Regions from separate parts of the Citrobacter freundii ATCC 8090 genome, predicted to be linked through region 2. Evidence: predicted binding sites of a transcription regulator. Region 2 holds the regulator's gene; each other region holds the start of a gene.
What was found. Region 2 encodes CRP, which controls carbon source genes, mostly activating them, when cyclic AMP is high. Its sites were predicted from a motif close to ATGTGANNNNNNTCACAT; they were not measured.
Positions count from the first base shown of each region.

Region 1: the regulator CRP is predicted to act here: its motif matches at 4,009-4,026, upstream of garD (galactarate dehydratase).
Region 3: the regulator CRP is predicted to act here: its motif matches at 5,816-5,833, upstream of rbsD (D-ribose pyranase).

Region 1 covers NZ_CP049015.1:4,347,927-4,358,880, forward strand. The annotation lists gene garK (glycerate 2-kinase) at 1-634, opposite strand, end outside; gene garR (2-hydroxy-3-oxopropionate reductase) at 700-1,590, opposite strand; gene garL (2-dehydro-3-deoxyglucarate aldolase) at 1,621-2,391, opposite strand; gene garP (galactarate/glucarate/glycerate transporter GarP) at 2,407-3,741, opposite strand; gene garD (galactarate dehydratase) at 4,145-5,716, shown strand; gene G4551_RS20915 (ABC transporter substrate-binding protein) at 6,072-7,331, shown strand; gene G4551_RS20920 (carbohydrate ABC transporter permease) at 7,410-8,354, shown strand; gene G4551_RS20925 (carbohydrate ABC transporter permease) at 8,365-9,189, shown strand; gene G4551_RS20930 (ABC transporter ATP-binding protein) at 9,201-10,307, shown strand; gene G4551_RS20935 (Gfo/Idh/MocA family protein) at 10,344-10,954, shown strand, end outside.
Region 2 covers NZ_CP049015.1:369,228-380,181, reverse strand. The annotation lists gene G4551_RS01780 (nicotinate phosphoribosyltransferase) at 1-1,033, opposite strand, end outside; gene prs (ribose-phosphate diphosphokinase) at 1,048-1,908, opposite strand; gene G4551_RS01770 (NUDIX hydrolase) at 2,100-2,819, shown strand; partial or broken gene G4551_RS01765 (hydrolase) at 2,855-3,923, shown strand; gene G4551_RS01760 (YheU family protein) at 3,920-4,138, shown strand; gene G4551_RS01755 (phosphoribulokinase) at 4,192-5,061, shown strand; gene G4551_RS01750 (OsmC family protein) at 5,160-5,564, opposite strand; gene crp (cAMP-activated global transcriptional regulator CRP) at 5,871-6,503, shown strand; gene G4551_RS01740 (YccS/YhfK family putative transporter) at 6,555-8,642, shown strand; partial or broken gene G4551_RS24015 (hypothetical protein) at 8,635-8,733, opposite strand; gene argD (bifunctional acetylornithine/succinyldiaminopimelate transaminase) at 8,738-9,955, opposite strand; gene pabA (aminodeoxychorismate synthase component 2) at 10,041-10,604, opposite strand; gene G4551_RS01725 (putative adenosine monophosphate-protein transferase Fic) at 10,636-10,954, opposite strand, start outside.
Region 3 covers NZ_CP049015.1:4,915,196-4,926,149, reverse strand. The annotation lists gene asnA (aspartate--ammonia ligase) at 1-581, shown strand, start outside; gene viaA (ATPase RavA stimulator ViaA) at 585-2,036, opposite strand; gene ravA (ATPase RavA) at 2,030-3,526, opposite strand; gene kup (low affinity potassium transporter Kup) at 3,856-5,724, shown strand; gene rbsD (D-ribose pyranase) at 5,917-6,336, shown strand; gene rbsA (ribose ABC transporter ATP-binding protein RbsA) at 6,344-7,849, shown strand; gene rbsC (ribose ABC transporter permease) at 7,855-8,820, shown strand; gene rbsB (ribose ABC transporter substrate-binding protein RbsB) at 8,845-9,735, shown strand; gene rbsK (ribokinase) at 9,877-10,806, shown strand; gene rbsR (ribose operon transcriptional repressor RbsR) at 10,810-10,954, shown strand, end outside.

The DNA of each region.
Region 1 (10,954 bases), 980 kb from region 2:
TCTGCGGGCCGAAGATGCGCGAAGCGCCAGTATCACCTGTGAGCGGATTGGTCACATCGCAGGCCACGCGAATGGAGCAGGTTTTTAATCGCGGATCCAAACCGGAAATGTCGATGCTGTTGAGGCTCATCAGACTGCCGCCCCCGTAGCCAATCTCTGTCCCGTTAGCGTCGCAAAGTTTCGCGCCCAGAGCCTGCACCATACCCGCGCCGCCGTCGTTGGTTGCACTACCGCCAATGCCGATAATAATGCTCTGCGCCCCGCTATCCAGCGCCTGCAAAATCAATTCCCCGGTACCACGTGACGTGGTGACTAACGGGTTACGCTTATCAGGAGGTACTAACGCCAGACCACTGGCTGCCGCCATTTCGATAAACGCAGTTTTACCATCTCCGGACATGCCCCAGCAGGCATTCACTTTTTCGCCCAGCGGCCCCGTTACCCACGCGGAATATTCACTCCCTTGCGTGGCGGCAATCATGGCTTCGACCGTTCCTTCGCCGCCGTCGGCCACCGGAACTGAAACATATTGCGCATCGGGAAATATTTCCCGAAATCCTTTTTCTATTGCCTGAGCGACCTCAGTGGCAGATAGACTTTCTTTATAAGAGTCTGGGGCAATTACGATTTTCATAGTTATGTAGCCTGACTGTGCCGCGCAAGGCAAGAAATACAGGGCGCACATCCGCGCCCTTCTTGTTAGCGTGTGACTTCCACTTTCGCCAGTTTTTCGTAGTAGCATGCGAGCGCGCTGTGATCGGCGGTGCCCAGCCCATCTGCGCGAAGCGCCTGCATCATCTCCATGACTGCAGCAGTCAGCGGCAACTGCGCGCCGACCCCATGAGAAGTGTCCAGCGCATTCGCCAAATCTTTGATATGCAGGTCAATACGGAAACCTGGCTTAAAGTTGCGGTCCATGACCATCGGCGCTTTCGCGTCCAGCACGGTGCTTCCGGCCAGTCCGCCACGGATCGCCTGATACACCAGATCCGGGTTCACACCCGCCTTGGTCGCCAGCGTCAGCGCTTCAGACATCGCCGCAATGTTCAGCGCTACAATCACCTGGTTCGCCAGCTTAGTGACGTTACCCGCGCCAATGTCGCCGGTATGTACCACTGAGCCAGCCATCGCTTTCAGCAGATCGTAATACTTGTCGAAAATCGCTTTATCGCCGCCGACCATTACCGACAACGTACCATCAATCGCTTTTGGCTCGCCGCCGCTGACCGGCGCATCCAGCATATCCACGCCTTTCGCTTTCAGCGCGTCGCTAATTTCACGGCTGGCCAACGGTGCAATGGAGCTCATGTCGATAAGCACTGTGCCCGGTTTCGCCCCTTCAATAATACCGCCTTCACCCAGCGCCACTTCCTTAACATGCGGCGAGTTCGGCAGCATGGTGATGATCACGTCGCACTGCTCAGCAATATCTTTCGCCGTGGCGGCGGTTTCTGCACCAGCGGCAATGACTTCCGCAATGGATTCCGGGTTACGGTCAGCAACCACCAACGAGTAACCTGCCTTGAGGAGGTTTTTACTCATTGGTTTACCCATAATACCGAGGCCAATAAAACCAACTTTCATTGTCATGTCTTTATCTCTCTCTACTGTCGATGGTGGTTATTTCTTAAAAGAATCAGCCAGTTTCTGCGTGGCTGAACGGAACACGCCAAGGTCGCTGCCAACAGCAACAAAGGTCGCGCCCCATTCCAGATAACGACGCGCATCCGCCTCTACCGGCGCCAGAATTCCGCTTGGTTTGCCATGTGCTTTCGCGCGGGCAAAAATGTGCTGGATAGCTTTCTGCACATCAGGATGTGACGCATTGCCGAGATGGCCTAGCGCCGCAGCCAGATCGCTTGGGCCGACGAAGACACCGTCTACACCTTCGGTCGCCGCGATGGCGTCAACGTTATCAACGCCCTGCTGACTTTCGATCTGCACGATGATGGTGATGTTCTTATTCGATTGCGCAAAGTAGTCCGGTACGGTGCCAAACATATTGGCGCGATGGGAGACGGACACGCCGCGAATACCTTCCGGCGGATAGCGGGTCGACGCCACGGCGTTCACCGCCTCTTCTTGTGTCTCAACGAACGGGATCAGGAAGTTGTAAAACCCAATATCCAGCAGGCGCTTGATAATCACCGGCTCGTTGGTCGGCACGCGTACGACCGGCGCGCTGGCGCTGCCTTTCAGCGCCATCAATTGCGGGATAAACGTCGAGATATCGTTCGGCGCGTGTTCGCCATCCAGTACCAGCCAGTCAAAACCCGCCAGGCCTAAAACTTCGGTACTGATTGGGCTGGCCAATGCAGACCAGCAGCCAATCTGAATCTGTTGCGCCGCGAGGGCCGCTTTAAACTTATTCGGGAAAATCGTGTTATTCATCGCCTATACCTTTGTTTATTTCTGCAATTCCATACGTTTAATGTCACCGACAATAAACAGGTAGCAAACCATTGCCATCAGCGCCGAACACCCTACAAACATCAGCGCAGCATTAAATGAGTGCAGCTCGCTCACCAGATAACCAATCACCAGCGGGGTGACGATAGAGGCTACGTTGCCAAATACGTTAAATACCCCACCGCACAGACCAACGATTTCTTTCGGCGCGGTATCGGAAATCACCGGCCAACCCAGCGCGCCGAAGCCTTTGCCGAAGAACGCCAGCGCCATCAGCGCAACCACCAGAGTGGTGTTATCGGTGTAGTTACACAGAATAATGGTCGACGCGAGCAACATTCCGAGCACAATCGGCAGCTTACGTGCCAGGGTGATGCTGAAGCCACGTTTAATCAGATAATCAGAGAACACACCGCCGAGCACGCCACCGGCAAATCCGCACAGCGCAGGAATCGACGCCACCAGACCGACTTTCAGGATCGACATGCCTTTTTCCTGTACCAGGTAAATCGGGAACCAGGTAAGGAAAAACCAGGTGATAGTGTTGATAAAATACTGTCCGAAGAACACGCCAAGCATCATGCGGTTTGTCAGCAACTGCTTGATATAATGCAGTTTAGGACCACCTGATTTCACATCGCCGGGCTTTTTATGGTCCATATCCACGACCGCGCCGTTTTCAGAGATAAACTTCAGCTCTTCCTGCGACATACGCGGGTGATCGGTTGGGTTATGAATAAACTTTACCCACAGGCCGGTGAGCACAAAACCGATAACGCCCATCACGGTAAAGACGTGCTCCCAGCCCCAGGCAAAGGTCAGCCAGCCCAGCAGCGGCGAAAACAGCGCCAGGGAGAAATATTGTGCGGAGTTAAAAATCGCAGATGCCGTACCGCGCTCTTTCGTCGGGAACCAGGCGGCCACAATACGGGCGTTCGCCGGGAAGGACGGCGCTTCCGAGAAGCCCAGCATGAAACGCATGATGAACATTGAAATACCCGCCCAGGCCAGCGGGAACATATCGACAAAACCCTGCAGAAAGGTGAACAGCGACCAGAAGAACAGACTGTAAGTGTAGACTTTCTTCGAACCGAACTTATCCAGCAGCCAGCCGCCAGGGATTTGCATCAACAGGTAAGCCCAACCGAAGGCGGAGAAAATGTAACCCATTGAAATGGCACTGAGCTGCAACTCTTTCGCCACTTCCGTGCCGGCAATAGATAGCGTGGCACGGTCCGCATAGTTAACGGCGGTAACAATAAATATTATTAGCAATATTAAGTAACGGGTGTGCGTACCTTTCTTTTTCTCGACAACTGTATCCAGTATCATTCTAATTACCTCGGGTACATAAAAGTTTTTATTATTATTTGGCAGATATCCCTGGTGATAAATTACCGATAATAAAAACGTATAATAATTTATCAGACGCAATGAAACCGTGATTTAGTATAATCAGCAGTGCAACGTTAATCATTGTGCAAGCGCTCATTAAATATGCGTTATGAAAATAATGTTTTGGGCATATGCACACATACATGGGCGCTAATCCACACATTTACGTATTGCTACCCCTGCTGGTGCGGTCTTGCTGAGTTTAAGTGATCATTGTCACATTCTTCACGATAAACTCCTGACATTCTTATTTCACGATACCGAATCTTTATTACTGAAAATGAGATTCAAAATATAAATATCCACACTATTATCACCACTTGTTGGAGAATACTGGACAATGGCCGACATCGAAATTAGACAAGAATCGCCAACGGCGTTTTATATTAAAGTTCACGAAACAGATAATGTGGCGATAATTGTCAATGACAATGGCCTGAAAGCCGGAACGCGTTTTCCGGACGGACTGGAACTCATTGAACATATTCCCCAGGGTCATAAAGTGGCGCTCGTGGATATTCCTGTTCATGGCGAAATCGTGCGTTATGGCGAAGTGATAGGCTATGCCGTTCGCGACATCCCACGCGGCAGCTGGATTGATGAATCAATGGTTGAGCTGCCCAAGGCTCCGCCGCTGGAGACGCTGCCGCTGGCAACTAAAGTGCCTGAGCCGCTGCCGCCTCTCGAGGGTTATACCTTCGAAGGTTACCGCAATGTTGACGGTAGCGTTGGCACCAAGAATCTGCTCGGCATCTCCACCAGCGTGCACTGCGTGGCGGGCGTGGTGGACTATGTAGTGAAAATCATTGAACGCGACCTGCTGCCCAAATACCCGAATGTTGACGGTGTGGTGGGGCTCAATCATCTGTACGGTTGCGGCGTGGCGATTAACGCTCCAGCCGCCATCGTGCCCATTCGAACTATTCATAATATTGCGCTGAACCCTAACTTTGGCGGTGAGGTAATGGTCATTGGCCTCGGCTGTGAAAAACTGCAGCCAGAGCGCCTGCTGGAAGGTACGCACGATGTAAAAAGCATTCCGGTCGACAGCGCCAGCATCGTCAGCCTGCAGGATGAAAAACACGTCGGCTTTCAATCAATGGTTGCCGATATTTTGCAGGTGGCCGAACACCATCTGGCAAAGCTCAATCAGCGCCAGCGTGAAACCTGCCCGGCATCAGAACTGGTGGTCGGCATGCAGTGCGGCGGCAGCGATGCGTTTTCCGGCGTGACGGCCAATCCAGCGGTAGGTTATGCCTCCGACCTGTTAGTACGCTGTGGCGCGACAGTGATGTTCTCCGAAGTCACCGAAGTACGCGATGCCATCCACCTTCTGACCCCGCGCGCGATTAACGAAGAGGTTGGTAAACGCCTGCTCGAGGAGATGGCCTGGTACGACAACTACCTGGATATGGGCAAGACTGACCGGAGCGCCAACCCATCACCGGGCAACAAGAAAGGCGGTCTGGCAAACGTGGTGGAAAAAGCACTGGGTTCTATTGCGAAGTCGGGCAAGAGCGCGATTGTCGAAGTCTTGTCGCCGGGACAGCGTCCAACCAAACGTGGCCTGATTTACGCTGCCACCCCCGCCAGCGATTTTGTCTGCGGTACGCAACAGGTTGCTTCCGGGATCACAGTACAAGTCTTTACCACCGGTCGCGGTACGCCGTATGGCCTGATGGCCGTGCCGGTGATTAAAATGGCGACACGCACGGAGTTGGCCAATCGTTGGTTTGACCTGATGGACATCAACGCCGGTACCATCGCTACCGGAGAAGAAACCATTGAAGACGTGGGTCTGAAACTGTTCGAGTTTATTCTCGACGTCGCCAGCGGACGTAAGAAAACCTTCTCAGATCAGTGGGGACTGCATAACCAACTGGCGGTGTTTAACCCGGCGCCAGTGACCTGATTATCGAAACGAAAGCCAACGAAAAAACGGGGATTTGTCCCCGTTTTTAATGTCGATGCTTTAACAAATAAAGTGATAACGTTCGCATTTTAAGAGGTTTTTTTAAACATCTGTTTTTTTCGATTCAAACCTGCCAAATGAACCTAACGATATGAAATTAAAAGAAATAATACCACCATTGTTTTACGTTATATTTTCGTTTTGATAAAAGAGAAACCTACCGAAAGACGACCTTGTTTTAATGCGATAATCCCCTCTTTTTTACTGCTTTGACTTTCTCCGGTGTAAAACAGATTATTCATAGGCTGCTGTAATTTACCTCATAAGCATTCTGACCTGAATAAAGAGGGAAGTTATGTATACCCTGAATAAAAATAATGTCGCATTGGCTTGTCTTATTTCCTGTTTACTGGCAACTCCTGTCTTCGCGAGTGCTGAAGGCCAGTCGGACGCAAAGCCTGTTAAATTACGCTACACGTTATGGGACCGCAATCAACTCCCTGGCGAACAACAGCTCGTTAATGAATTTGAAAAAGACAACCCCGGAATTAAGGTCGAAATTGAACTAACTCCTTATGACCAGTATTTTATCAAACTCAGTTCAGCAGTCGGTGGAAATGTAGCACCGGATGTATTCTGGATGAACATGCCTAATTTCCAGCAATATGTGAAAAATGGCATGCTGGAACCACTGAGTAATTATCTGAAAGATAAATCAGCGCCGAAACTGGATGATTTTGTTAAAAGCTCAGTCGATGCCTACCAATACCAGTCGCAACAATATGCCATCCCAAGGGATATTGATGCAATTGCCGTCTGGTACAATAAAAAAATGTTCGATCAGGCTGGTGTGAGCTATCCCGATAACAACTGGACATGGGACGATTTAAAACAAAAATCAGAGCAGTTGCGTAAAGGGCTGGATAAACAGTCTTATCCACTGGCAATGGAATTCAGCAGCGGACAGGATAGTTACTTTAACCTGCTATTACAGGCCGGGGATAAGATTGTACTACCTGAGGGCAAAACGGATGTTGCCAATGACAAAGCTATCGCCGTCTATCGCGATGTTCAAGGCATGCTGAACGCGGGACTAATCCAACCGCCAGGCGAGATGGAAGCCTCAGACGTCTTCCAGTCAAACCGGGTAGCCATGGTCTACGCAGGCTCATGGTGGGCATTACCCTTCTCTCAAAATGAGCTGATTAAGGATCACATCGGCGTAGTGCCAATGCCAAAAATGGCAGAGCAGGCAGGTGTATCCCATAGTCTGGCATTTGCTATGTCAGCCAAAAGTCAGCATAAAGATGCGGCGTGGAAGTTCATTGAATTCATGAGCTCTGAGCATGCGCAGCAGACTCTGGCGACGGGAAAAGTCGTGATCCCGGCTAACCAAAAAGTGGCCAAAGAGTGGGCTGAAGGCTTTAAGGATATTGATGTTTCAGCCTATATCGATTCGTTGGCTTTCTCACATAAATATCCAACCGCAGGCTCCAATACCGCTAAGTGGAATAGCATCCTGAATGATGGCTTGAAAAAAGTGTGGACGGGTACTGACCCAGAGAAAGTCATGCCTGGTGTTGCTAAACGCGTTGAACGAGAAATGCAGAAATAATCCTGAGGGAGCCATGCTCCCTCTCGCTTTCGCCCGCGCAATATATTTTGGTTGCACAGTGAGCATCCCGGAGTCTGTATGAGCTATTCAGATGAAGCTGCATCCCCACAATTACCGGCCAGAGAGGCGCAAAAAAAATCCCTGACCAAGCTGGAAAAAGAAGAACGCTTCTGGGGATGGATAATGATTATGCCGTTACTGGCGGGGTTAATTGTTTTTTACTTTACTCCATTCTTCCAGAACGTTTTTTATAGTTTCACCGACCTGGGCGAGTTTCAGATCTGGACGACGATCAGCTTAGATAACTATATTAATTTATTCAGCGATGATGAGTTTCGTTCAGCAATATATAACACCTTGGCCTATGTTTTTATTTGCGTACCGATAATCACCGTTTTGTCATTACTGCTCGCAATTGGCCTGAATCAGGCGATTCGCGGTCAGTGGTTGTTTCGCACGCTATTATTTCTGCCCGCTGTCACTATGCCTGCGGCCATTGCTATGGTCTGGCAGTGGTTGATGAACCGAAACTTCGGCTTAATTAATCAGATCCTGGCCTTTTTCGATCTTCCGGCCATCGGTTGGTTATCCGATCCCGATGTCGTCCGCCTGAGCGCCTCGTTGGTTATCATCTGGTCGGCTATTGCGCTGAAGATGATCATTCTGCTCGCTGGATTACAGGGGATCCCCAAACAAATTTATGAAGCGATGTCACTGGATGGCATCAGCAAATTGCGTGGGTTCTGGTCTATTACCTTACCGCTAATGATCCCCACGCTGTTTTTCGTACTGGTGATCTCTTTTATCGAAACGCTGCAAATTTTCGATGTGGTTTATCTGCTGTTTGGCAGTTCATCCATGGTGGACGATCAGACGATGACTATCGCCTATCTCTTCTATAAATACGCCTTTATCTACCATGAAAAAGGGTATGCCTCAGCGATCGCCGTGGTGATTTTCGTTATCACGATGGTCCTGACGCTGCTGCAAATATGGATTGGTAAACGACTTAAAGCACAGTGAGGCAACCACGATGTTCATGACTAAACGTGAAAAATGGCTAATTTACGGCTTGATGATCCTCGCGACGCTGGTAACTGTGGTTCCCTTCATCTGGATGATCATCACCTCTTTTAAAACCCAGGCAGAAAGCATCGCCTTTCCGCCGATCCTGCTACCTGCCAACCCAGGGTTTCAGGCTTACGGTAAAATCTTGCATGAAATGCCTTTTGGCAGCTTTTACTTTAACTCGATCGTCTCCACGTTGGTCATCGTCATTTTGCAGACGCTGATTGCGGCAATGGCAGCGTACGGTTTCTCCCGACTGCGTTTTAAAGGGCGAGATGTCCTGTTTATGCTGTGTATTTCAATTCTGATGGTGCCCGGTCAGATCTTTTTAATCCCACAGTTTTTAACCGTTGAAAAAATCGGTTTGCTGAACTCAATTCCTGGGCTGGTGCTACCGGGTTTATTCAGCATATATAGCGCCTTTTTATTGCGTCAGTTTTTTCTGTCAGTACCTAAAGAACTGGAAGAGGCAGCCATTATGGATGGGTATAACCATCTGACTATTTTCTTCAAAATTATGCTGCCATTAATTAAACCAGGGCTGATTGCCTGCGTCATTATTAACGGATTGTGGAGCTGGAATAACTTAATGTGGCCGCTGATCGTCAACACCTCCATGGATAAAATGACATTACCGGTGGGGTTAGCCTCACTTTCCGGACGCTCAGGCGTGGAATATCCGATGTTAATGGCGGGCGCATTGCTGGCGATTATCCCGATGTTGTTACTTTATATCTTCTTCCAGCGCTATTTTATTCGCGGCATCGCTGGTGCCGGAATTAAAGGATAAGGGGCAGTGTTATGTCAGGTATTCAATTACAGGCAGTAAGCAAAGTCTATCCCAATGGCTTTCAGGCGATCCATGGCGTTGATCTTGAAATCCACGATGGCGAATTCATGGTGTTTGTCGGGCCATCAGGCTGCGCCAAATCAACGCTGCTGCGCATGATTGCAGGTCTGGAAGATATCACTCATGGTCATATCGCAATCGGAGAGAAGTGCGTCAACGACCTGCTACCAAAGGAGCGAGGCGTTGCCATGGTCTTCCAGAATTATGCCCTCTATCCCCACATGACGATTTATAAAAATATGGCATTCAGTCTGTTAGGGAAAATGAGCAAAGAAGAGATTGATATCCGCGTACGGGAAGCTGCACACAAGCTGGAAATAGAGACATTACTCGATAAAAAGCCCGGCCAACTTTCGGGCGGTCAATGTCAGCGCGTTGCCGTTGGCAGGGCCATCGTGCGTAAGCCAGACGTTTTTTTGTTTGATGAGCCGCTTTCCAACCTGGATGCAAAGCTGCGTGTTTCAATGCGCGTGCGGCTGACAGAACTGCATCGACAACTGCGTCAAGAAGGCGTGAGCGCAACCATGGTGTACGTCACGCACGATCAGATTGAAGCAATGACGATGGGAGACAGGATTTGCGTCCTTAATGGCGGTCGTATTATGCAGGTGGATACCCCAGGAAATATCTACCATCACCCCAGGAATAAATTTGTTGCTGGTTTTATTGGTAATCCGGCAATGAATATTATGCTGCTTGATATTGAACCCGGCACTCGTGGTCTGCGCCTGGCTGAAAATTTAATCCTGCCATTAAATACACGCTTGAGTAACCTACTGGAGCAATACCCGCACTCCAGCGTCTGGTTCGGCATCCGGTCAGAGGCCATTCAGTTAGCCTCGCAGCATGACGTCTCTGCGTTCGATGCGCACATTACCAACGTAGAAAGGATGGGCAACGAAGACCTTCTGCATTTTGATATTGGTGAGCAACATATGATCTTACGTATTAACTCTTCACCCGACTGGGCCCCTCTTCCCGGCGAATCTATCAAAGTGAAATTTAATCTGGAAGCCGCCTTTTTGTTTGATAAAAAACATGAAGAAAATTTGGCCTGACCGTTATTCAGGCTAAGTGAAAAATGAGAGGTTTATATGTGTGCGAATAAAGTGACCGTATTAGTGGTAGGGGCTGGTGCGCGCGGAGAAATATATGCTCGCTATGCGCTTGAACATCCAGACAGAATGCAGGTAGTAGGCGTTGCTGAGCCCAGAGAGGCGTATCGCCAGCAGTTTGTCGCACAGCATAAGATTGCTCCAAATAACGTATTTTGCGACTGGCAAGAGGCTGCGGCCCAACCCAAAATGGCCGACGTAGTACTTATTTGCACGCAGGATAATATGCACAAAGATCCTGCCGTGGCGTTTGCCAATCTCGGCTATCACATTCTGCTGGAAAAACCGCTCGCCCCTACGCCAGAAGATTGCCGGATCATTATTGATGCGGTTAAACGCAACAACGTATTACTGGCCGTCGCGCACGTCCTGCGGTACACCCGCTATACGCAAAAGCTGAAATCACTGCTTGATGATGGCGTAATTGGCGATATTGTCAGCATGCAGCATCTCGAACCCGTAGGTTACTGGCATCAGGCGCACTCGTTTGTACGTGGTAACTGGCGCAATGAAGCAGAATCGTCATTTATGTTATTACAGAAATCCTGTCATGATTTGGACTGGATCCGCTACATCATGGGCGACAACTG
Region 2 (10,954 bases):
AAATCTCCCACAGCACTTCCACGGACCCTTTCTCCTGAGCGGTACGATCGCTGCTTGTATCGTTATCTTCGCCAGTACCGCACAGAATCTCTACCGGGTTGCCGCTATCCGGACGGAATACCACACGACCTTCACGCGCCAGAATGATGCCCTTCAGTTCACGGGTATATTCCGTCAGCACCTGCCAGTAGTCCCAGGTATCAGATACTATCGATACAAATCCTTGCGGGTAGAGATCGGCAATCAGGCGGCGGAAGGTTTCAATCTCATGCTCGCGCTCGCCCATACACATCACGCTGTGTTCAGTAGCTGGAATGCTGGCGCCGATAAAATAGGGCTCGCCGTCGGTGTAGTAATCGCGGGCGTACAACAGAGATGGAATACTGTCGGTCCCTTTAAAGCTCAACAAATGCCCACTGCCCGCCTGCATGGTGTCCTGTAATCCGGACATACCGCGAAATGAAAAGTCATGGCACTGGAAGTCAAGATGCGTCTGGTCGCTACAGGTTTTCTGTGCCCAGCGTGCGCAGATTTTGCGGTAATGGTGAGCAATCGTGGCGTTTGTCGACGCTTTCCACAATTCCGCCGACAGGACGGTCTCCAGGTAATTCACCAGCCAGAAAAATTCGGGTTTGGTGTTGATAATGGTTAAAACCGGCACCGTCATTGGGACTTTGCTACCTTCATCCAGCGCCTTGATGTGCAGCGGCAGATAGCCCAACTGATGCAATGCACGAATATGGTCCACCGCCACCGCATCTTTGCCGAGATAGCTATCCATGACCTGTTTGTATTCACTCACAACCTCATCTTCCGGGCGGGCAAAGAACGCCTCATTAAACAGGTCGACTAAAAACCACTGCATAAACCCCTGCAGGCCGAAAAATACCAGTTTGCCATCCGCCAACGGCGAGGAGAAAAAGCGATCGCTGCGTGGGGTAAAGTTGGAATATACGCGACGGGTGCCCTGCGGATACTGCACGCGGTGAGACACTTTGTAGCCGTCGATAGCTAAAATTGGATTCATTTTCATAACAGGTGTCTCCCTCAGGCGCGGTAAATCGCGTCAATATCGATAAGTTCAAGCTGCGGATGTTCCAGCGTCGGGGCAGCTAAAGAAGTGGTGGTGTAGATGGCGTCAATACCGTTAGCAAACAGGTGTTCAACGCCCTTAGAAAAGATCCCGTGGGTGACGTACAGGCTAACGCTGCGGGCACCGGCATCACGTAGCACCTGCGCAGAACCTATGAAGGTGCCGCCAGCATCACACAGGTCGTCGACAATCAGCAGATCCCTCCCCCTGACGTCTCCGGCCAATAACGCAAATCCCGTCAGGCTGCCGCTTGCCACATCACGTTTTTTGCTCAGGATGGCGTACTGCTCCACACCGGCCGCTCTGGCTACGGCATCAATCTTCTTCAGCGATCCTGCATCGGGAGCAACCAACATCAGCGCGTTTTGCTGAAACAGCCGCGATAATGACGCGCTTTGCATCAGGCAAACCTCCTGGGGGATCGCCACAAAGTTGTCGATTGCAGCCGCCGCCGCGTCACTGTGCGGGTCGAGCACGTTGACCTTGTCAAATTTCAACGTATTGAGCTGACTGGCGAAGACTTTCAGCGCAAAGCTGTCACCCGATACCATATGTCTGTCCTGACGCGCCCACGGCAGCCAGGGAAGGTCGAGATGGCTGACCAGTACATCGGTCTGATGACGGACCGCCTCAACCAGTTGCGCCAGCAGCATAAAATCGTTCATATCGCGCATAGCCGTGGCACGGATGCGCATCAGGCGAGCAAAGGTTGGCAACGCATCGGTGACTTTTAACCAGACAGCACCATCAGGAAAAACACCGCTGGCAACGGCATAGACCTGGTCGTCCAAAGTTAGTGTCAATTTTATGTTCATCGCGCTCACCCCTTAATTGTGTCCCTTCGACACAATTAATAATGTCTCTAAGACACATATTAAGCAAGAAGAAAATGAATTATTTTTAAGCCGTTAGTTAATCTACTGATAAATAATGAGAAAAAACGAACCTTGCCCCCCGGTGCCGGGCTGGTACACTTATCAGCGTTACAAATCATCGTGAGTACCTTATGACCACCGAAGCCGACTACCTGAATCAGTACGACGCCAGCCGCTTCCCTTCACCTCTGGTGACGGTAGATAGTGCGTTATTTACCCTGCATCAGCAGGCGCTGTGCGTATTACTGGTCGAGCGGGCAAAGCAGCCGCAAAAAGGACGTTGGGGATTACCCGGCGGCTTTATTGATATCGAAAATGATGATTCAACCCGTGCCACCGCGCTGCGCAAACTCACTGAAAAAACGGGTGTTTCGCCTTCGTGGCTGGAACAAATGGATACCTTTTCCGGGCCTGATCGTGACCCGCGCGGCTGGAGCCTGACGGTCACCTGGTTTGCACTAATCGCCTGGGTAGACTGCGCGCCCCATATCGCCAGCGTCAGCAATGCCCGTTGGGTGCCGGTTGATGAGTTGAAAAACTATTCACTCGCGTTTGATCACGAGAAGATCATTACAGCGGCGCTGCATCGCTTGCGGCAAAAAACGATGTACTCGCTCCTGCCAGTGTACTGCTTGCCGGAAACATTTACCCATGGGCAACTACTCGAAGCCACTGAGGTGATCCTCGGTCAGTCGATCCAGCGTAAAAGTCTGATTCGTCGCTTTGAAGCGTCAGGAATGTTTGAAGATACTGGAGAAAGCGTGGCGACAGGGACGCGTAAAGCCCGTCTGTGGCGACGTAAACCTAACGTCGATTTTCATTTTTTCTCGCGTAACCTGCTGACTGACTAGCGACAAAATCACATATTGGCTAACCCGCACGCGCTGTGCGCGGTATAGTTATTCTTTCCGATTATTAATTGCTCCGGTGTTATGGTTGAAATCACGTCCACAGAAATGACCCCACCTACCGACGATTCGCGAGAATTCCGCCCGATGCGCGGTATCAGTAACCGCCATCTGCAGACGATGCTGCCGCGATTAATTCGCCGTAAGGTGAAGTTCGACGCCCACTGGCAGCGTCTGGAATTGCCCGACGGTGATTTCGTCGATCTGGCGTGGAGTGAAGATCCACAACAGGCGAAACACAAACCGCGCCTGGTGGTTTTTCACGGTCTGGAAGGTAGTCTGAACAGCCCCTACGCACATGGCCTGATTGAAGCAGCACAAAAGCGCGGCTGGCTGGGCGTGGTAATGCATTTTCGCGGTTGCAGTGGTGAGCCCAATCGTTTGAACCGTATTTATCACTCCGGTGAAACAGAAGATGGCACCTGGTTTTTACACTGGCTGGAACGTGAGTTCGGTCGCGCACCGACCGCCGCGGTAGGTTATTCACTCGGTGGAAACATGCTGGCTTGTCTGCTGGCAAAAGAAGGCAACAATATTCCGATAGATGCAGCGGTTATCGTTTCTGCGCCTTTCGTGCTCGAAGCCTGTAGCTACCATATGGACAAGGGCTTTTCCCGTGTCTATCAGCGCTACCTGCTCAATTTATTGAAAGCCAACGCCTCGCGTAAGCTTGAGGCGTATCCCGGTTCGCTGCCGGTAAGCCTGGCCCAGTTGAAATCTTTGCGCCGCATTCGCGATTTTGACGATCTGATCACCGCCAAAATCCACGGTTTCGCCGATGCTATAGACTATTACCGCCAGTGCAGCGCCATGCCGTTGCTCAATCGGATCGCCAAACCAACGCTGATTATCCATGCTAAAGACGATCCGTTTATGGATCATCACGTGATCCCGAAACCGGAAAATCTGCCTTCGCAGGTGGAATATCAGCTGACTGAACATGGCGGCCACGTCGGATTTATTGGTGGCACAGTGCGCCGTCCTGAGATGTGGCTGGAATCAAGAATCCCGGACTGGCTGACAACGTATCTGGAGGCGTCATCATGATTATCCCATGGCAAGATATCTCTCCGGACGCGCTGGACAATCTGATTGAAAGCTTTGTCTTGCGTGAAGGCACCGATTACGGTGAACATGAACGCTCGCTCGAACAAAAAGTCGCCGACGTCAAACGCCAACTACAATCAGGTGAAGCCGTGCTGGTGTGGTCCGAACTGCATGAAACGGTCAACATTATGCCGAGGAAGCAGATTCACGAGTAATCCGTAGCCGCCGGCCGACTTTACTATAATTACAACCATTTCATGGAGTTGTTATGTCTGCCAAACATCCGGTGATTGCGGTAACAGGATCCAGCGGCGCGGGGACCACCACCACCAGCCTCGCGTTTCGTAAAATTTTCGCGCAGTTAAACCTGCGCGCCGCCGAGGTGGAAGGTGACAGTTTTCACCGCTATACCCGTCCGGAAATGGACATGGCGATTCGCAAAGCACGCGATGCTGGGCGGCATATCAGCTATTTCGGCCCCGAAGCTAACGACTTTGGTCTGCTGGAGCAAACCTTCATTGAATACGGCCAGACGGGCAAAGGTCAGTCGCGTAAATACCTGCACACCTACGATGAGGCCGTACCGTGGAATCAGGTTCCGGGGACATTTACGCCCTGGCAGCCGCTGCCTGAACCGACGGATGTCCTGTTCTATGAGGGACTTCACGGCGGCGTTGTCACCCCTCAGCAAAATGTGGCCCGGCATGTCGATCTGCTGGTTGGCGTGGTGCCGATCGTGAACCTGGAGTGGATCCAGAAGCTGACCCGCGATACCAGCGAGCGTGGACACTCGCGTGAAGCGGTGATGGACTCGGTGGTGCGCTCAATGGACGATTACATCAATTACATCACACCACAGTTTTCCCGTACGCATATCAACTTCCAACGCGTACCAACCGTCGATACCTCTAATCCCTTTGCCGCCAAGAGCATTCCGTCACTCGATGAAAGCTTTGTCGTGATTCATTTTCGTAATCTGGAAGGGATCGACTTCCCGTGGCTGCTGGCCATGCTGCAGGGCTCATTCATTTCTCATATCAATACGTTGGTCGTACCGGGCGGAAAAATGGGTCTGGCGATGGAATTGATTATGCTGCCGCTGGTGCAGCGACTGATGGAAGGCAAAAAGATAGAGTGATATGTGGAAAGCGCCCGATGGCGCTTCGCTTATCGGGCCTACGACTCAACATCACCCTATAGGCCGGATAAGGCAACGCCGCCATCCGGCATCAGCAATTACGCGGCAACCACTTCATAGGAGTGGGTAATATTCACCGCCTTTTCCAGCATCAGCGCCACGGAGCAATATTTTTCCGCCGAAAGATCGACCGCACGTGCGACGGACGCATCTTTCAGATCGTTACCCGTTACGATGAAATGCAGGTTGATATGGGTAAACAGGCGCGGCGCTTCATCACGACGCTCGGAGGTCAGCTTCACTTCGCAGTTGGTCACATCCTGACGACCCTTTTGCAGGATCGACACCACATCAATTGCGCTGCAACCACCCGCAGCCATTAAGACCATTTCCATCGGGCTCGGCGCTTTATCACCGGAGTTACCGTCCATCAAAATCTGGTGGCCAGAAGCGGACTCACCGAGGAAGGTCAGCCCTTCGACCCACTTAACACGTGCTTGCATATTTTATTACTCCGATGCATCAATTTTCCTGACAGATTACGCGCACACAACAAATCTCGCAACGGAAGGCGACCTGCGTCATGCTGAAGCGAGACACCAGGAGACACACGGCGAAAGCTATGCTAAAACAGTCGGGATGCTACAGTAATACATTGACGTACTGCATGTATGCAGAGGACATCACATTACAGGCCGTCGCACGTATTGACAGCCCCCTTCCCAGGTAGCGGGAAGCACATTTTTGCAAACCCAGAGACAGGATGTTTTTTGGCTCTGGAGACAGCTTATAACAGAGGATAACCGCGCATGGTGCTTGGCAAACCGCAAACAGACCCGACTCTCGAATGGTTCTTGTCTCATTGCCATATTCATAAGTACCCATCGAAGAGCACGCTGATTCACCAGGGTGAAAAAGCGGAAACGTTGTACTACATCGTTAAAGGCTCAGTGGCAGTGCTGATCAAAGATGAAGAAGGGAAAGAAATGATCCTTTCTTATCTGAATCAGGGCGATTTTATTGGTGAATTAGGCCTCTTCGAAGAAGGTCAGGAACGCAGCGCCTGGGTCCGTGCTAAAACTGCATGTGAAGTCGCTGAAATTTCCTACAAAAAATTTCGCCAATTAATCCAGGTCAATCCAGATATTCTGATGCGCCTGTCCTCTCAGATGGCTCGCCGTCTGCAGGTCACGTCTGAAAAAGTGGGCAACCTTGCCTTCCTCGACGTTACCGGTCGTATCGTGCAGACTCTGCTGAATCTGGCGAAACAGCCTGATGCGATGACCCACCCGGACGGCATGCAGATTAAAATCACCCGTCAGGAAATCGGCCAGATCGTTGGCTGCTCCCGTGAGACCGTCGGTCGTATTCTGAAGATGCTGGAAGATCAGAACCTGATCTCCGCACACGGTAAGACCATCGTCGTCTACGGCACACGTTAACCCCATCGAAGTGGCGCGTTACCCCGTAATGCGCCACTTTTGTTTGCTCCGATGTGGCGAAGACTGATATACCACCCAGAGATCAACTACGCACTACGACAAACGCTGGTGCTATGTTTACCTGTGGCCGTCGGCCTGATCATCGGTCAGCTTCATCTGGGACTCCTCTTTTCCCTCGTCCCTGCCTGCTGCAATATTGCCGGTCTTGATACCCCGCATAAGCGCTTTTTCAAACGCTTAGTGATTGGCGCGTCTTTGTTTGCCGGATGCAGTCTGATCATGCAATTACTGCTGGCACAGACTATACCGCTGCCACTGATCCTCACCGGCCTGACGCTGATTCTTGGTGTAACCGCAGAATTAGGCCCTCTGCATGCGCGACTACTACCAGCCTCGCTTATCGCGGCAATTTTCACACTCAGTCTGGCAGGTAACATGCCCGTCTGGGAGCCGCTGCTAATCTACGCGCTGGGCACATTGTGGTATGGCCTGTTCAACTGGTTCTGGTTCTGGATGTGGCGCGAGCAGCCGCTGCGTGAGTCGCTCAGCTTGTTGTACCGCGAATTAGCCGATTACTGTGAGGCCAAGTACAGCATGCTGACTCAGCATGCCGACCCAGAAAAAGCGCTGCCTCCCCTGTTGGTGCGCCAGCAAAAAGCGGTGGATTTAATTACCCAGTGCTATCAGCAAATGCATATGCTGTCGGCGCATCGCAACAACGATTATAAGCGCCTGCTACGTGCCTTTCAGGAGGCGCTCGATTTACAGGAACATATTTCCGTTAGCCTCCACCAGCCGGAAGAGGTGCAAAAGCTGGTCGAACGTAGCCACGCCGAACAAGTGATTCGCTGGAATGCGCGCACCGTTGCCGAACGCCTTCGCGTACTGGCCGATGATATTTTGTATCACCGCTTACCGACCCGTTTCTCAATGGAAAAGCAGATTGGCACGCTGGAGAAAATCGCCAACCAGCATCCGGACAATCCGGTAGGTCAATTTTGCTACTGGCACTTCAGCCGTATTGCCCGTGTGCTACGCACCCAGCGACCACTGTATGCCCGTGATTTAATGGCTGACAAGCAGCGTCGGCTGCCGCTGATCCCTGCCCTGAAAAGCTATTTGTCGTTGAAATCCCCTGCGCTGCGTAATGCCGGACGCATCAGCGTCATGTTGAGCATTGCCAGCCTGATGGGCAGCGCCTTACACCTGCCAAAACCTTACTGGATTTTGATGACAATCCTGTTCGTCACGCAAAATGGCTACGGGGCAACCCGGGTACGTATTTTACACCGTTCAGTAGGGACGCTCGTCGGCCTGGTGATCGCTGGCGTCACGCTGCACTTTCATATCCAGGAAGGTTACACGCTGGCAGGCATGCTGCTGATAACCCTGGTGAGTTATCTGACCATCCGCAAAAACTACGGCTGGGCTACCGTCGGCTTTACGGTCACCGCGGTATATACCCTGCAACTGCTGACGCTGAACGGGGAACAGTTTATCGTGCCGCGGTTTATCGATACGATCACTGGCTGCCTGATCGCTTTTGGCGGGATGCTCTGGCTGTGGCCGCAGTGGCAGAGCGGTTTGCTGCGTAAAAACGCCCACGATGCGTTAGAAGCCGATCAGGAGGCCATTCGCCTGATTCTTAGCAACGATCCCCAGGCCACACCGCTGGCGTATCAACGCATGCGGGTCAACCAGGCGCATAACACGCTGTTCAACTCACTTAACCAGGCGATGCAGGAACCTGGGTTCAACTCGCACTATCTGGCGGACATGAAACTGTGGGTTACGCATAGTCAGTTCATCGTCGAACACATCAACGCAATGACTACGCTGGCAAGGGAACATACGATGCTGACGCCGGATTTGGCGCAGCGTTATCTGGAGTCCTGTGAAATTGCGATCCAGCGCTGTCAGCAGCGGCTGGAATATGACGGACCCGGAAGCTCCGGCGATGTGAATATTCTTGAGGCGCCAGAGATGCTGTCCCATGGGCCTTTAAGCACCCTTGAGCAGCATCTGCAGCGGGTTTTGGGGCATCTGAACACCATGCATACCATTTCGTCGGTAGCATGGCGTCAGCGACCGCACCATGGGATCTGGCTGAGCCGCCGGTTGCGGGATATGAAAGGTTAAGAGAATTGCCGGATGGCGGCGTAAACGCCTTATCCGGCCTACAGAGTAAGGTGTGATTCGTAGGCCGGATAAGCGTAGCGCCATCCGGCAATCCGTCAACCCATCACTTTCGCCACGGCCTGCGCGAAGCGCTGCATCCCTTCATCGATATCAGTCTGCTCCACCACCAGCGACGGCGCGAAACGCATCACGTCCGGTCCGGCGTTCAGTACCATCACGCCTTCATTCGCCGCGGCGTACAAGAAATCACGCGCCCGGCCTTTAAACTGCGGCTTCAGTTCGGCGCCAATCAGCAGTCCCATACCGCGAATGTCGCTGAAAATGTCAAACTGCTGGTCAATTTTCTGCAAATGCTGAACAAACGCCTGGCGTTTGGCCTGAATACCTTCCAGCACTTCCGGCGTGTTGATGATATCAAACGCAGCTCCCGCAACCGCGCAGGCCAGCGGGTTACCGCCGTATGTGGAGCCGTGTGAACCCACGTGGAACGCGGAGGCAATCTCCTGGGTGGTCAGCACCGCGCTCACCGGGAAACCGCCACCAAGCGCCTTGGCGCTGGTGAGGATATCCGGCGTCACGCCGTAGTGCATATAGGCAAACAGTGAGCCAGTACGCCCCATCCCGCTCTGTACTTCATCAAATACCAACAGCGCCTGGTGCTGATCACAAAGTTCACGCAAGCCATGCAGGAATGCCGGCGTTGCCGCAGTAACACCACCCTCGCCCTGAATAGGCTCGATCACCACCGCGCAGGTGTGATCGTCCATCACCGCTTTGACCGCATGCAGATCGTTAAACGGGACATGGATGATATCTGCCGGCTTTGGTCCAAAGCCGTCGGAATATTTCGGCTGCCCGCCGACGGATACGGTAAACAGCGAGCGACCATGAAACGCGTTATGGAAGGCAATGATTTTGGTTTTGAACGGGCTATGACGCACGCAGGCATAGTGGCGCGCCAGCTTAAAGGCGGTTTCGTTAGCTTCGGTACCGGAGTTCATGAACAGTACGCGTTCGGCGAAAGTCGCATCAATGAGTTTACGACCTAAGCGTAACGCCGGTTCGTTGGTGAAAACGTTGCTGGTATGCCACAGGGTTTCACCCTGGGTTTTTAACGCCTCAACCAGCGCAGGATGACAATGCCCTAACGCGGTAACTGCAATGCCGCCCGCGAAATCAACATACTCTTTACCCTGTTGATCCCATACTCGACTCCCTTTCCCTTTTACCGGGATAAACTCAGCCGGTGCATAAATCGGCAGAATCACTTCATCGAATGTCGCGCGTGTAATTGCAGTTTGTTCAGTTGCCATGTCATTACCACCCTGTTAAGCAGAAATGCTAGTGAAATTATAATCACAAAATATGAATAAAAAATCACTGAATAGCAACCACAAATCACCGGTTGAGGAAATTAGCCAGCAGCTGATGCCCCTGTTCGCTGAGAATGCTCTCCGGGTGAAACTGCACCCCTTCCATATCCCACTCCCGGTGGCGAATACCCATGATCTCCTGCGTTTCACTCCAGGCGGTCACCTCAAAGCAGTCAGGAAGGGTTTCGGGAGCGACCACCAGAGAATGATAGCGCGTTACCGTTAATGGATTGGCGAGCCCCTGAAAAACGCCCTGCCCGTTATGCGTAATCGGCGACGTTTTACCATGCATCACTTTCGCCGCCCGAACCACGGTCGCGCCAAAGGCCTGCGCCATCGCCTGGTGCCCCAGACAAACGCCCAGCAGTGGGATCTTCCCTGAGAAATAGCGAATAACCTCCAGCGAAATACCGGCGTCATCCGGCGTACAGGGTCCCGGGGAAATGACGATTTTTTGCGGGCTCAGCGCGTCAATTTGCGCCAGCGTCAACTCGTCGTTGCGCCTGACAAGGACATCTGCCCCCAGTTCGCAGAAGTATTGGTACAGGTTCCAGGTGAAAGAATCATAGTTATCGATAAGCAGGATCATGGCGGCTCCGGTACATAAGAACCGCGCTATTCTACTCAGTTTCCGGTGCTTCGCTTACCACTTTACGAAATATCGCCCGCAGTGCAGACAGGTCACCCATCGCCCCGCTCTGATTAGCCTGATTCCACTCCTCAACCGGAATGCCATCCCAGCTCAGCACATACCCTGCATGAATCGCTAACTGTTCGAAGAAAATACGCTGCGCCAGACCGCTACCAATGCGAAACGGATGCAGCACATTGATTTCGCAATAATAGTGCGCAAGACGATCGACAAACTTGTCTTCCGGTAATCCCACCAGCCAGGACTCATCTTCCAGGTCCTGCATCAGTGCATTGCCCTCTTTCTCG
Region 3 (10,954 bases), 410 kb from region 2:
AGGCTATCTGGGCGGGAATTAAGGCCACCGAAGCTGCGGTTAGCAAAGAGTTTGGTCTGGCACCGTTCCTGCCAGAGCAGATCCACTTTGTTCATAGCCAGGAGCTGTTATCTCGTTATCCGGATCTTGACGCAAAAGGTCGTGAACGTGCGATTGCTAAAGAGCTGGGCGCGGTATTCCTGGTGGGGATCGGCGGTAAACTCAGTGACGGTCACCGTCATGATGTACGCGCGCCGGATTATGATGACTGGAGTTCAGCGTCTGAGCTGGGTCATGCCGGTCTGAACGGTGATATTCTGGTCTGGAACCCGGTTCTGGAAGATGCGTTTGAGCTGTCTTCTATGGGGATCCGTGTGGATGCTGACGCTCTGAAACACCAGCTGTCTTTGACCGGTGATGAAGATCGCCTGAGTCTGGAATGGCACCAGGCGCTGCTGCGTGGTGAAATGCCGCAGACGATTGGTGGGGGGATTGGGCAGTCGCGTCTGACCATGCTGTTGCTGCAATTACCGCACATTGGCCAGGTTCAGTGTGGCGTATGGCCGGCCCAGGTACGTGAAAGCGTCGCTTCTCTGCTGTAACAATTAACGCCGCCAGCGTCTGAGCAGGCGGCTTCGCATCCCGGTATCAAAGCGCCAGATATGATCGAAAATGCGCATGATGCCGGGTTTGCCATGTGCTGACATCGCTACCGCATGAAAACGGTGCTGGTGCACCCGCTGTAATTCCCCCACTTTGCTGACGACTTCATCGGGTAATCGCTGAGCGATAAAATCTGAGATAACCACCGCATCGGCATCAAACCATTCCCGACCCTGCATGCGTTCAATAATGGCGCGAAAACAGCTGGCAATATCAGTACCGCCACGAAAGCGCTGACTTAAAAAGCGGATCGCCTGTTCGATGCCCTCCGGACCGGAAAGCTCATAGCGCACCACTTCTGTTGAAAACAGCATAATGAAACAGCGCCGGTTATCGGCAAGGGCGACGCGCATTAGCGCCAGGCAAAAGGCTTTCGCACACTGCTCATTAAACCCGCCCATCGATCCTGATGTATCAACGCAGACGATAAAAGGTCCGCGCGGTTGCTCGTCAAAATCCTGATGCACCACCGGACGTTCTGTTACCTTCTCACGCCATGCTTCGCCGTGCAGGCGGTAGGTCAGCAGTTGCTTTTCCACCAGCCGTCGGTAGAACTCGTATTCCAGTTCGGTTATGCCCAACGTGGCCAGTTCTGGCGGTAGCAGGCGCAGGATATCGTCACTTTGCTGGATGCCATCCACCTGCTCCGGGACGGTTGCCGGTTCGCGCACCAGGGTACGGAAGGTTTCCATTGGCGCATCTTTACGCGGCACGGATTTCGCCTCTCTGGAACGACCTAACTGCTCGGCCAGCCGCTGGAGTTCGGGTTGTTGCGTCAGAAATTCGCCGTATTTCACCATCAACTGATAATCACCGCGCTTGATTTGGCCCGCGCTCATATCCCACAACCGGCCTGCAGCGTTATCATTTTCCGCCAGAACGGGTTCCAGTTGTCCGCTAAGGGTCATCCGTTCCTGTACTTCACTGAGCAAATGCTCGCGCTCTTCTTCCAGCAGTTGCTGATTCAGCGTTGTGGTTTGCACCACCAGGCTCAGGCGCCAGCGCTGGAGAAAAAGCGTATGCAGGGCGGGCGTAAAGGTGCTGTTGTCATTGACCAGTTGCTGCGCTTGCCCAGCCCAGGGCGAATGGAGTCGGTGCAATAGCGATAATATTTGCGGTAGTTGAACGATAAACTGCGCATGAGAGAGGAGCTGGCTTTGTTGATAACAAATGACTTCTTCTGCCAACTCCGGCGGCACATGGGTATCTTTGAGGCGGCTACGCAAAGATTCGCGCCAGCGGGGAATATCGTCAGTGATCGCTTTTTTAAGGCGAGGAAATTTTTTAAAAAATACCACCATCTTTGGGGAAGCCAACAGGGCGACGATCATCTCTTCGATCATCGCCTCTTCGCTGACTGCCAGCATTATGTTGAGTGTATCAAGGGTCAGCATTGTTGCGCCTGGCGGATTTGCACCCCGACATCCTGCAGGCTGGCCTCAATGCGGCCTAACCAGTCGCTATGAATAAACAGGCATTTTTGCTGTTCGCTGAATGCGCTGTGCTGCTGATGCCACTCGTTATCGAGCGCTTCAAGCTCCTGCTTTATCTCTGCGGGCATACTCTCTTGCGAAGCCCCCGGCAGCGCCAGGCGAGAACCCTGTAAACTGACATCGCGCACAACCAGATGCTGTGCACTATCGACTTCCATATTCAGTGTTTGGGCAAAGCCGATCCCGTTTAATTTTCCGCGGATTTCACCGCCTTTTGTTAGCCACAGTTCCAGCGCACTGCGTTCAAAAGCAATATGGATAACTTCCATATCATGCAGCTTTAATGGCTTTTGTAGCAGTAATGTCACGACTGAGGACGTAGCTTCTGGTGGTAAATCATAATGAGGACGACGACTGAACATGCCACCCTGACGGATTACCGTGAACGCCGTTTTGTCGCTTTGTTGCTGCTGGAGTTGAATGCGGCGCTGCACAATACTGCCCAGGCGCGTCAGCATGGCTTGCTGCTGCCAGGCGTGTCCGGTCATCAATATTTCAAGCTGCTGTTGCATCAGATTCAGGCTTTGCGCGTCGTACCACAGACAATCTTTCAGCAGGATCAGGTCGATAGGTACTACCGCATCACGTCCGCTAAAGAAAGCGCTGGCCTGGAGTAAGCGGATCGCTTTTTTCCAGCGACGATCGGACACGTAGGGGGCATTCGGTAGCGTGTCCAACTGCTGGCGTAGGGTGAAAATAAGCTCAAACACGCGATCGGGAAGCTTGATGGCGCCAATGTCTTTTTGCCACTGGTGATACTCTTCATCCGTCACCTGCAATGATGCCGGGACCGGGTTGTCGCTTTCATCCTGCTGACTTAGCAGCATGGAGCGGAAATTGGCCTTGTCCTGAACTTTATCCAGCCACAGACGAATCAGCATACGGTCGTACAGCGCTTCCAGGCTGCTGTCGGCTTCAGGCAGTTCGTTGGATGCGGCCACCAGCAGACGCATCGGAATTTTTTCTTCATACGCGCCGTTGCGAAAGTGACGTTCGTTAATGGCGGTCAGCAGGGTGTTAAGAATTGCCGGGCCTGCTTTCCAGATTTCATCGAGAAAAACGATTTCAGCTTCAGGAAGATAGCCCACCGTTAAGCGTTCATAGCGACCTTCGTCTTTAAGGGCCTGAATGGACAGCGGGCCGAAAACTTCTTCCGGCGTAGAGAAGCGCGTCATCAGGTATTCAAAAGCGCGTGCATTTTGGAAGGCAAACTTCAGTCGGCGGGCAATTAAGCTCTTTGCGATCCCCGGGGGCCCTAATAAGAAAACGCTCTCGCCGCTGAGTGCTGCCAGCAGACACAGACGAATGGCGTGGCTACGTTCAAAAAGTCCCTTTTCCAGCGCATTGCTCAGACGGGAAATTCTTTCCGCTAATAAATGTGGGTGAGCCATAATGAAGTGGCGTCCTTTCGCCAAATGTACTGCATAAACTGCGAGTATAGATGCTTCACACCATTGCAGTAATAGACTGAAGGTGCGCTTATTTTTCTTTGAGCCAGATTAATCTGGTCTCATTTAGGGGTACGATTTTGTGATTAATCGTGCATACTGTGCGCCTTTTTGTGGGCCAAGGGACGACGCACACATTTCTTATATATACACCAAATCAATCAAGCTGCACCAAGGCGGCAATGGAGTTTTCTCCTGGGATGGGGGGAATAACGAATGCAGCCTACACGGAGTGGCTTGAAAGATGATGTGTATAAACGAAAGACGAGTCTATGAGCACTGATAATAAACAATCATTGTCTGCGATTACCCTTGCAGCCATTGGGGTTGTCTACGGTGATATTGGTACCAGCCCACTTTATACGCTTCGTGAATGTTTGTCCGGCCAGTTTGGTTTTGGCGTTGAACGTGATGCCGTATTTGGTTTTCTCTCGCTGATTTTCTGGCTGCTGATCTTTGTTGTCTCCATTAAATACCTGACGTTTGTCATGCGCGCAGATAACGCCGGAGAAGGCGGGATCCTGACGCTGATGTCATTGGCCGGGCGCAATACCTCGGCGCGAACAACCTCCATGCTGGTCATTATGGGATTGATAGGCGGCAGCTTCTTCTATGGTGAAGTGGTGATTACGCCAGCCATTTCGGTGATGTCTGCGATTGAAGGTCTGGAGATTATTGCCCCGCAACTGGATACCTGGATTGTTCCGCTCTCGATAATCGTACTGACCCTGCTGTTTTTGATTCAAAAACACGGTACCGGCATGGTCGGTAAGCTGTTTGCGCCGATTATGCTGCTGTGGTTCCTGACGCTGGCGGTTTTAGGCGTACGCAGTATTATTGGCAATCCGGAAGTACTGCAGGCGCTAAATCCGTATTGGGCGGTGCATTTCTTCCTCGAATTCAAAACGTTGTCTTTTATTGCACTGGGTGCGGTGGTGTTGTCGATTACCGGTGTTGAAGCGCTGTATGCGGATATGGGCCACTTCGGTAAGTTGCCGATTCGCCTGGCATGGTTCTCTGTGGTGTTGCCTTCACTGGTACTGAACTATTTTGGTCAGGGGGCGCTACTGTTAAAGCATCCTGAAGCGATCAAAAACCCGTTCTTCCTGTTGGCACCAGACTGGGCGTTGATCCCGCTACTGATCCTCGCTGCGCTGGCGACGGTAATCGCTTCGCAGGCGGTTATCTCCGGTGTGTTCTCGCTGACGCGTCAGGCCGTGCGTTTGGGATATTTATCGCCAATGCGCATTATCCATACCTCGGAAATGGAGTCGGGCCAGATCTACATTCCTTTCGTTAACTGGATGCTCTATTTTGCGGTGGTTATTGTGATTGTGAGTTTTGAACACTCCAGTAATCTGGCCGCGGCGTACGGGATTGCGGTAACGGGGACGATGGTGCTGACCTCTATTTTGTCGACCACCGTGGCGCGCAAAAACTGGCACTGGAATAAATACTTCGTCTTCCTGATCCTGGTGGCATTCTTGTGCGTCGATGTTCCGCTGTTCTCCGCGAACCTCGATAAACTGATTTCCGGCGGTTGGCTGCCTCTGACGCTGGGTCTGGTGATGTTCACCATCATGACCACCTGGAAAAGTGAACGCTTCCGTCTGCTGCGTCGTATGCATGAGCACGGTAACTCTCTGGAGGCGATGATTGCTTCTCTGGAGAAATCGCCACCGGTACGCGTGCCGGGAACGGCTGTATATATGTCCCGCGCACTGAACGTCATCCCGTTTGCGCTTCTGCATAACCTCAAACATAACAAGGTGCTGCATGAGCGCGTTATTCTGCTGACGCTGCGCACGGAAGATGCGCCCTATGTTCACAACGTGCGTAGGGTGCAGATTGAGCAGTTATCGCCCACCTTCTGGCGCGTGGTTGCCAGCTACGGTTGGCGCGAAACGCCGAACGTGGAGGAGGTGTTCCATCGCTGCGGTCTGGAAGGCTTAAGCTGCCGGATGATGGAAACCTCCTTCTTCATGTCGCACGAGTCGCTGATTGTCGGCAAACGACCATGGTACTTGCGTCTGCGCGGTAAGCTGTATCTGCTGTTACAGCGCAATGCGCTGCGTGCGCCGGACCAGTTTGAAATCCCACCGAACCGGGTTATTGAGCTCGGTACTCAGGTCGAGATTTAATCTCATTGACGCCCTCTTTCATCGTGAAAGGGGGCGTTTTGTTTTGCCCCTCCCAGTTTTCATTTCATCTAATGATAATCCTTGCGAAACGTTTCGATGGCGATCACATTTTCGTAACGTCGCGGTGGTTTTCTGTCCACTCTTCGCACTACACTTATCTCCAGCGAAACGTTTCGCTAGTGGGGAAAGAAAATGAAGAAAGGCACGGTACTCAACTCTGAAATTTCATCGGTGATCTCCCGTCTGGGGCATACCGATACGCTGGTGGTGTGTGATGCAGGTTTACCCATCCCGAACAGCACAACGCGTATCGATATGGCATTAACCCAGGGCGTACCTTCTTTTATGCAGGTACTGGATGTGGTCACACGTGAAATGCAGGTCGAGGCAGCCATTCTCGCGTCGGAAATTAAACAACATAATCCGCAACTCCACGAAACGTTGCTCAGCCACATTGAGCAACTGCAACAACACCAGGGAAACACCATAGAAATTCGTTACACCACGCATGAACAATTCAAAAAACAAACCGCAGACAGTCAGGCGGTAATTCGCAGCGGAGAGTGTTCTCCGTATGCGAATATCATTCTCTGTGCTGGCGTCACGTTCTGAGGCCATCATGAACGCATTACTGCAACTCAAAGGGATCGATAAAGCGTTCCCGGGCGTAAAAGCGCTATCCGGCGCCGCGCTGAATGTCTACCCAGGCCGCGTAATGGCGCTGGTGGGCGAAAACGGCGCGGGTAAATCCACCATGATGAAGGTGCTGACCGGAATCTACACCCGTGATGCCGGTTCCTTATTGTGGCTGGGGAAAGAGACCACCTTTAACGGTCCGAAATCCTCCCAGGAAGCCGGAATCGGTATCATCCACCAGGAGCTGAACCTGATCCCGCAACTCACTATCGCTGAAAACATTTTTCTCGGTCGTGAGTTTGTGAATCGCTTTGGCAAAATTGACTGGAAGAAGATGTACGCCGAAGCCGATCTGCTGCTCGCCAAACTCAATCTGCGCTTTAAAAGCGACAGGCTGGTCGGTGAGCTGTCGATTGGCGATCAGCAGATGGTCGAAATTGCCAAAGTGCTGAGCTTTGAATCGAAGGTCATCATTATGGATGAACCGACGGATGCCCTCACCGACACCGAAACAGAATCCCTGTTCCGCGTCATCCGCGAACTGAAATCCCAGGGTCGCGGCATTGTCTATATTTCTCACCGCATGAAAGAGATCTTCGAGATTTGCGACGACGTAACCGTCTTCCGCGACGGGCAGTTTATTGCCGAGCGTGAAGTCGCATCGCTTACCGAAGACTCGCTGATTGAAATGATGGTGGGACGTAAGTTGGAAGATCAGTACCCGCGCCTGGAAAAAGTGCCGGGTGATATTCGCCTGAAGGTCGATAATCTGTGCGGTCCTGGCGTAAATGATGTGTCATTCACGCTGCGTAAAGGTGAGATCCTTGGCGTATCGGGGCTGATGGGGGCTGGGCGTACCGAGCTGATGAAAGTGTTGTACGGCGCATTGCCGCGTACCAGCGGCTACGTCACGCTTGATGGCCATGAAGTGGTTACCCGTTCGCCGCAGGATGGACTGGCTAACGGCATCGTCTATATTTCTGAAGACCGTAAACGCGATGGTTTAGTGCTCGGCATGTCGGTGAAAGAGAATATGTCACTGACCGCGCTGCGCTATTTCAGCCGTGCAGGCGGAAGCCTTAAACATAAAGATGAGCAGCAGGCGGTGGGTGATTTTATTCGCCTGTTCAATGTTAAAACGCCATCGATGGAACAGGCTATCGGCCTTCTTTCCGGCGGTAACCAGCAGAAAGTGGCGATTGCGCGCGGTCTGATGACCCGGCCAAAAGTGCTGATCCTTGATGAACCAACGCGCGGCGTTGACGTTGGGGCGAAAAAAGAAATCTATCAGCTTATCAACCAGTTTAAGGCTGATGGGCTGAGTATCATTCTGGTCTCTTCTGAGATGCCAGAAGTATTGGGCATGAGCGATCGAATTATCGTTATGCATGAAGGGCATCTCGGCGGTGAATTCACTCGCGAGCAGGCCACTCAGGAAGTATTAATGGCTGCCGCTGTGGGCAAGCTTAATCGCGTGAATCAGGAGTAAAAAAGATGACTACCCAGGCTGTTTCTGGTCGCCGTTATTTCACTAAAGCATGGCTTCTGGAGCAAAAGTCGCTCATCGCTCTGTTAGTGCTGATCGCGATTGTTTCCACCATGAGCCCTAACTTTTTTACCGTTAATAACCTGTTCAACATTCTTCAGCAAACGTCGGTGAACGCCATCATGGCGGTTGGCATGACGCTGGTTATCCTGACGTCGGGTATCGATCTGTCCGTCGGTTCCTTGCTGGCGCTTACCGGTGCGGTTGCGGCTTCGATTGTAGGGATTGAAGTCAATGCGCTGGTGGCTGTTGCTGCGGCCCTGGCGCTCGGCGCTGCCATTGGCGCGGTAACCGGGGTGATTGTCGCGAAAGGTCGCGTGCAGGCGTTTATCGCGACTCTGGTTATGATGCTGCTGCTGCGCGGTGTGACCATGGTCTACACCAACGGCAGTCCGGTAAACACCGGGTTTACTGACAATGCCGATCTGTTTGGCTGGTTCGGGATTGGTCGTCCGTTAGGCGTCCCTACGCCGGTGTGGATCATGGGGATTGTCTTCCTCGCGGCGTGGTACATGCTGCACCACACGCGTCTGGGGCGTTATATCTATGCGCTGGGCGGTAACGAAGCGGCAACGCGTCTGTCCGGTATCAGCGTAAGTAAAATCAAAATTATCGTTTACTCACTGTGCGGTCTGCTGGCATCGCTGGCGGGCATCATTGAAGTTGCGCGCCTCTCCTCTGCGCAACCGACGGCAGGTACTGGCTATGAGTTAGATGCTATCGCAGCGGTAGTATTAGGCGGTACTAGCCTGGCGGGTGGTAAAGGACGAATTGTTGGGACGCTGATCGGCGCATTGATTCTTGGTTTCCTCAATAATGGGTTGAATTTGTTAGGTGTATCCTCCTATTACCAGATGATCGTCAAAGCGGTGGTGATTTTGCTGGCGGTACTGGTAGACAACAAAAAGCAGTAACAACGATTACAGGACATCTTAAATATGAACATGAAAAAACTGGCTACCCTGGTTTCTGCTGTTGCGCTAAGCGCCACCGTGAGCGCGAATGCGATGGCTAAAGATACCATTGCGCTGGTGGTCTCCACCCTCAATAACCCGTTCTTTGTTTCTCTGAAGGATGGGGCGCAAAAAGAGGCGGATAAGCTGGGTTACAACCTGGTGATTCTGGACTCGCAGAACAACCCGGCGAAAGAGCTGGCTAACGTTCAGGACTTAACGGTTCGTGGAACTAAAATTCTGCTGATCAACCCAACCGACTCTGATGCCGTTGGTAATGCTGTGAAGATGGCTAACCAGGCAAAAATTCCGGTTATTACCCTTGACCGTGTTGCCTCCAAAGGCGAAGTGGTAAGCCACATTGCGTCTGATAACGTGTTAGGCGGCAAAATTGCGGGTGATTACATCGCGAAGAAAGCAGGTGAAGGCGCAAAAGTTATCGAACTGCAGGGGATTGCCGGAACTTCAGCGGCGCGTGAGCGTGGCGAAGGTTTCCAGCAGGCCGTTGCGGCACACAAATTTAACGTACTGGCCAGCCAGCCGGCAGACTTCGACCGCACTAAAGGTTTGAACGTCATGCAGAACCTGTTGACCGCGCATCCTGATGTGCAGGCCGTATTTGCTCAGAACGATGAAATGGCGCTGGGTGCGCTGCGCGCACTGCAAACCGCGGGTAAATCTGATGTGATGGTGGTTGGATTTGACGGCACTCCAGATGGCGAAAAAGCAGTAAATGATGGCAAACTGGCTGCGACCATTGCTCAGTTGCCGGATCAGATCGGCGCGAAAGGCGTTGAGACTGCGGATAAAGTCCTGAAAGGCGAGAAGGTTCAGGCTAAATATCCGGTTGACCTGAAGCTGGTCATCAAGCAGTAATACCGATTCAGGTCGCTCGCGGCCTGATGGAGACATAAATACGCCATCCCCGTATCTGGTTTTGGGGATGAAAGCGTAAAAAGAAAAGCAGGGCACGCGCCACCCTAACCCGGTGGCGCACTTTGACTTGGAACACCAAATATGAAAACCGCAGGCAACCTCGTTGTTCTTGGCAGTATCAATGCCGATCACATCCTTAACCTTAACTCTTTCCCGACACCTGGTGAAACCGTAACCGGTAGTCATTATCAGGTCGCATTTGGCGGTAAAGGCGCGAATCAGGCTGTTGCTGCGGGTCGTAGTGGCGCGAATATCGCATTCATTGCCTGTACGGGCGATGATGATATTGGCGAAAGTGTGCGTAAACAGTTAGCCAAAGACAACATTGATATTGCGCCGATTAGCGTAATTTCGGGGGAATCGACCGGTGTTGCGTTGATTTTTGTGAATGGTGAAGGTGAGAACGTTATCGGCATTCATGCTGGAGCTAACGCAGCGCTTTCGCCAGCGCTGGTGGAAGCACAGCATGAGCGTATTGCGCAGGCGTCCGCTTTACTGATGCAGCTAGAGTCGCCGATCGAAAGTGTTCTGGCTGCGGCAAAGATTGCACATCAAAATAAGACCATGGTCGCCCTAAACCCGGCTCCGGCACGTGAACTTTCTGACGAGCTGTTGGCGCTGGTAGATATTATTACCCCGAATGAAACCGAGGCTGAAAAGCTGACGGGGATCCGGGTTGAAAATGATGAAGACGCGGCCAAAGCGGCGCAGGCATTGCATGCTAAAGGAATCCATACTGTACTGATTACCTTAGGGAGTCGCGGTGTGTGGGCCAGCGTGAATGGCGAAGGTCAGCGAGTACCCGGTTTTAAAGTGGAAGCCGTTGATACTATTGCCGCCGGAGACACCTTTAATGGCGCGTTAATTACAGCGTTACTGGAAGAGACTCCACTGCCTGAAGCGATCCGTTTTGCGCATGCCGCTGCGGCGATTGCGGTTACCCGTAAAGGCGCACAGCCTTCCGTTCCGTGGCGCGAAGAAATAGAAGCGTTTTTAAGTCAACAGAGGTAACGCTTGGCTACAATGAAGGACGTCGCCCGCCTGGCGGGTGTTTCCACGTCGACGGTTTCTCACGTCATTAATAAAGATCGCTTTGTCAGTGAGTCTGTCACTGACAAAGTAGAAGCTGCGATTAAAGCGCTTAACTACGCTCCCTCCG